Regions from separate parts of the Thermovenabulum sp. genome, predicted to be linked through region 1. Evidence: riboswitches for the same ligand, from Rfam matches in the RefSeq annotation. Region 1 holds a riboswitch; the other holds the start of a gene.
What was found. Region 1 has a riboswitch for cyclic di-GMP ahead of flgB (flagellar basal body rod protein FlgB). Riboswitches for the same ligand answer to the same signal wherever they lie in the genome.

Region 1 (2,404 bases):
GAGAAAAAAATTAAGTAACATAATCGAAGATAAAGATTTAAGTATGTATATCTTATAAAATCAAAAGGAGGAGATGTAATGAGTAAAGAATTGTTAGAAAAAACCAGGAGAATCAATAAATTGCTGCAGAGGTCTGCAGGGTACCCGGTGGATTTTAATGAGGTTTGTAAAATCTTAACTGAGGTATTAAATGCGAATGCATATGTAGCCAGCAGGAAAGGGAAAGTGTTAGGTTATTCAATACTTGAAAATTATGATTGTGATGTATTACAAAACAAAATAATTGAAGAAAAAGTGTTTCCTAAGGACTACAATGATAAACTTCTTGAAATCCATGAGACTCGTTCGAATATACCCCAGGAGGAAATTGAATGCGTATTCGATAAAGAAGTAAAATGTCCTCATCCTGAAAAACTCGTTACAATTGTCCCTATTAATGGTGGAGGAGAAAGACTCGGAACCCTTGTACTTGCCAGATTTGGCGAAGAATTTACGGATGAGGATTTAGTTCTGGCAGAATACAGTGCTACTGTAATTGGTATGGAGATTTTACGTTCCAAGACAGAAGAGATTGAAGAAGAAGCGAGAAAAAGAGCTGTTGTTCAGCTGGCAATAGGTACCCTTTCATTCTCGGAATTAGAAGCAGTTCAGCATATATTTGAAGAATTAGATGGAAATGAAGGTTTGTTAGTAGCCAGTAAAATAGCGGATAGGGTCGGGATTACCCGTTCCGTAATAGTCAATGCTTTAAGGAAGTTTGAAAGTGCCGGGGTTATCGAATCGAGATCCCTCGGTATGAAGGGAACCTATATTAAAGTGCTCAACGATAAACTTATTGATGAATTAAAAAAGATGCGTTCATAAAATGCGTGAAGCAATTCACGCATTTTTTTATGATTAATTTGAGTTTATTTATGGAAATAAATAAAATCATTTACAATTTAATTTATAATAATATAATTTTAATTAAGGGAAAACATCATAGAAAAATGTCGAAAAAAGCAAACCTGTCGAAAGGCAGGGACGCAAAGCTATGGGCCTAAGGCATATCCTGCTATGGCTGCCAGGCTGCCGACTAATTTTAAAAGGCAGCCTATTTTCTAAGGTAGGTTGCTTTTTTATTAAAAATTTTGTCGTATAAAAGAAAAATTTGTTATGATATAATATTTAACAAATAAATTAATAGCATCTTTTTACAAATTTTCGTATCTTGTTTATTATATAGGAGGAAATTGTAAAAAAAGGTAGTAATTTTAATTTAGAAAGATAGTGTATTTAGTTTTTAAAAGAGGTGCAGATTATGGGAATTTTCGAAAACATATCCTTGATGGAAAAGGCTCTGGATGCAAAATGGCTGCGAAATGAGGTTATTGCTAATAATATTGCAAATGCGGATACACCAAATTATAAAAAAACAAAGGTGATTTTCGAAGATTATTTAAGGGATTTTTTAAGTAAAAATAATAGAATTTCTTTAACTACTACAAACGATAGGCATATAAAAAAGACCTACTCCCCTTTAACCTTGAAACCCGTACTTTATCGTGAGGAAAATACCGCTTATAGAGAAGATGGTAACAATGTAGATGTGGAAAAGGAAATGGTGGAACTCGCAGTAAACAGCTTGTCTTATAATGTACTGGTTGAGCAGGTTTCAAAAGAATTTTCCCTGTTAAGGACTGCTATAAATGAAGGGAGGAAATAATAATTGAGTATTTTTAAATCAATGGAAATAAGTGCTTCGGCTCTGACAGCTCAAAGATTAAGGCTTGATATAATATCCAGCAATATAGCCAATGTGGACACTACAAGGACAAAGAAAGGTGAACCCTACAGGAGAAAAATGGTAGTTTTTCAAGAAATGAATGAAAGTTCGGATTTTAATGAAATATTAAATGATAAGATAAATTATAACGGAAAAGGTGTGAGGGTTGCGGCTATTGTAGAAGACCAAAGGCCATTTAAAATAGTTTATGACCCCGCTCATCCTGATGCGGATGAAAAGGGATACGTAAGAATGCCTAATGTAAACATTGTAGAAGAAATGGTTGATATGATTTCTGCGACAAGAAGTTATGAAGCTAATGTTACTGCGATAAATTCCACCAAAAGTATGATTAGTAAAGCTCTGGAAATAGGAAAAGGATAAAAAATTATATGGGAGGAGAAATAATTGGAAATAAATAGGATCGAAAAGGTATCTTTAAATCCAATAGGTTTAAATCAAAGAAAGGAAGAAAATTCTTCAGAATTTATTAATTTCTTAAAAGAAGCATTAAACCGGGTAAACGATTTGCAAAAGGATTATGAAAATAAGATTAATGACTTTTTACTGGGAAATGATGTAAATGTCCATGATCTGATGATATCTGCGGAAAAGGCAAGACTTTCCTTAGAGCTTACC
Region 2 (2,404 bases), on a different contig from region 1:
ATGCCATGTGGGAGATTTAGGACATCTTCTTTCCAAATCCCAGATTGAAGAAATCGGCAGGGTGGATGTGCTTTTAATCCCGGTAGGCGGAACTTTCACTCTTGATGCGGAAGGGGCTCTTGCGGTAAAGGACCAGCTTTCACCTAAGATTACTGTGCCCATGCACTTTAAGACTCCGGCAGTAAGCATGCCAATTGACCCCGTAGACAAATTCCTGGATAAGGTAGGAGGAGGAGAATTTTTGGATTCCAACACCTTGGAGGTCACAGCGGATGACCTCAAGGGCGAGGTAAATCGTGTGGTGGTTTTAAAATACGAATAAAAAGCAGCAAATTCGCTGCTTTTTTTGTTATTAAATTTAATAAACTTCCCTTGAAACTGATGTAAAGTATACTTCAATCCCTGTTAAACCCAGGGATTTTTTTATGACATATGCTCCAAAACATATGATTTTAAATAAGTGCATACCTGTTTGGGCATAAAATTAAAAAACGATAATAAAAATTTTACTGAGCAAAATAGAAGTTTTTCGAAAAATTAATTATAATAACATTAAAGAATTTCATATATTCGATTTTTTCACGGATGAGGATATTTTAAAATTCATGATTAAATGCGGTCGTTATTTTTGTAGATATTTATGGAATACTTATTGTGGAAATATAAAATAAAAAAGAATGGCAGAAATTATGTCTAAATAAGATGTTATTGACGGAAAATACAAAAAAATATAAAATTAAATTACAAAGATTTAAAATTAAATAGAATATAAAGACGATAAAGGCAAACCCGTCGAAAGGCGGGGGCGCAAAGCTGCGGGCCTAAGGTCAAAAGACTATGGCAGCCGGGTTGCCGAATCTTTAAGAATAGAAAGAATATAACCCTTTTCGGCAATACCGGAAAGGGTTTTTAAGTTTTTTGTGCTCATCCTTTCGATAAAGGCAAATCCGTCGAAAGGCGGAGGCGCAAAGCCACGGGTCTAAGGCAAATTGCTATGACGGCCGGGCTGCCGAAAAAGGGGGTCAATTATAATGAAAAAAATAGAGGCTCTGTTAATAAGCCTGTTTTTGTTAGTATTTATATTTATACCTATGTCTATCATTTTTGCTGACGAATTAGAAAAAATAGAAAAAAATGGTGTAATTATAATTAAACCTCCATTAAAAGTGGAAGGAAAAGTATGTATTGCGGGGAATACATCAAAAGAGAAAATAAAAATCCTTGTCAGAAAGGGAAATAAACAAATATGGTATAATGTCGACTTAAATGATGATAAAAAATTTGAAAAGACTTTATGGCTAACGGAAGGAAAAGGAGAATACACGATTAGCGTGATGGTGCATGAATACGACAGAAAATACAGCTATGGGCCAACTTTCAAGGTTATTAATACTCTCGAGTTGGACAAGTATTTGACGCCTTCAAAGGATGTGGAAAGCGATGCGCCGGAAATAATTACGCTGGCAAAGAAATTGACGGAAGGTAAAAATTCTGACATAGAGAAGATGAGGGCGATCTACGAATGGGTGGTAAAAAATATCGAATACGACTTTGAAAAGTACTCAGAACATCAAAGGGGAAATTACAATAACGTCTACGGTGCTTTAAATACTTTGAAAACGAGAAAAGGGGTTTGCTACGACTTTGCAGCATTAACCGCTGCCCTCGGGCGGGCAGCAGGAGTGAAGGTGAAACTCGTCAAGGGGGAGGGGAAACTTGGGGACTTTCAGGGATTACATACATGGAATGAATTTTTTAGCGAAGAAGAAAATAAATGGATAAACATAGATACTACATTCGGTGCTGTAGGTGAAGAGGAATATTTTGATAACGAATATTTCAACAGAAACCATTTCAAAATAGAGGAATATTAAGAAAGATATAAAAATAAAAATTAAAATATAGTCAAGTAAAACGAGAAGGAATAAAAAAAGATAAAAAATTTTAAAGAAGGATAAAAAAATTAAAAATAAATATAAAAAAACCCGAAGCCTCTGCTAAGCTTAATATGATGTAAATTATGGCAGTGATAAGGAAATAAAATGGACAATATATAAGGTCTTCAATTGAAATTTAATAGAAGACTTTAATTTTTACAATCATGCAAAAGCACTTAAAAATACAAATTATTACAAAAAGCAACAAAATTAACACATTGACATATAATGGAAAGACTGTTATTTTGATATTGTCATTAATTTTATTATAAATAACTATATAACAATATATAAATTGGGGGACAATGAAGTATGTCCTCTAATGTGGGCACCTATGGGGACATACTGAGTCAATGGTGCAACCGACCCAATCTTAAACGGATTGGGTCTTTTATTTTGTGTAAAAATTCAATTTTATTTACATATTTTACAAAATAACTGGATATAAATAGTAAAGAATGCTTTAA

Region 2: another riboswitch for cyclic di-GMP. It lies ahead of ACPLOV_RS07615 (transglutaminase domain-containing protein); the one in region 1 lies ahead of flgB (flagellar basal body rod protein FlgB).

Annotation. Positions count from the first base shown of each region.
Region 1 covers NZ_JBNARB010000005.1:39,533-41,936, forward strand. The annotation lists gene hslU (ATP-dependent protease ATPase subunit HslU) at 1-58, shown strand, start outside; gene codY (GTP-sensing pleiotropic transcriptional regulator CodY) at 79-864, shown strand; cyclic di-GMP riboswitch class I at 991-1,076, shown strand; gene flgB (flagellar basal body rod protein FlgB) at 1,301-1,705, shown strand; gene flgC (flagellar basal body rod protein FlgC) at 1,709-2,149, shown strand; gene fliE (flagellar hook-basal body complex protein FliE) at 2,174-2,404, shown strand, end outside.
Region 2 covers NZ_JBNARB010000013.1:27,095-29,498, forward strand. The annotation lists gene ACPLOV_RS07610 (MBL fold metallo-hydrolase) at 1-322, shown strand, start outside; cyclic di-GMP riboswitch class I at 773-857, shown strand; cyclic di-GMP riboswitch class I at 931-1,014, shown strand; gene ACPLOV_RS07615 (transglutaminase domain-containing protein) at 1,032-1,874, shown strand; cyclic di-GMP riboswitch class II at 2,227-2,314, shown strand.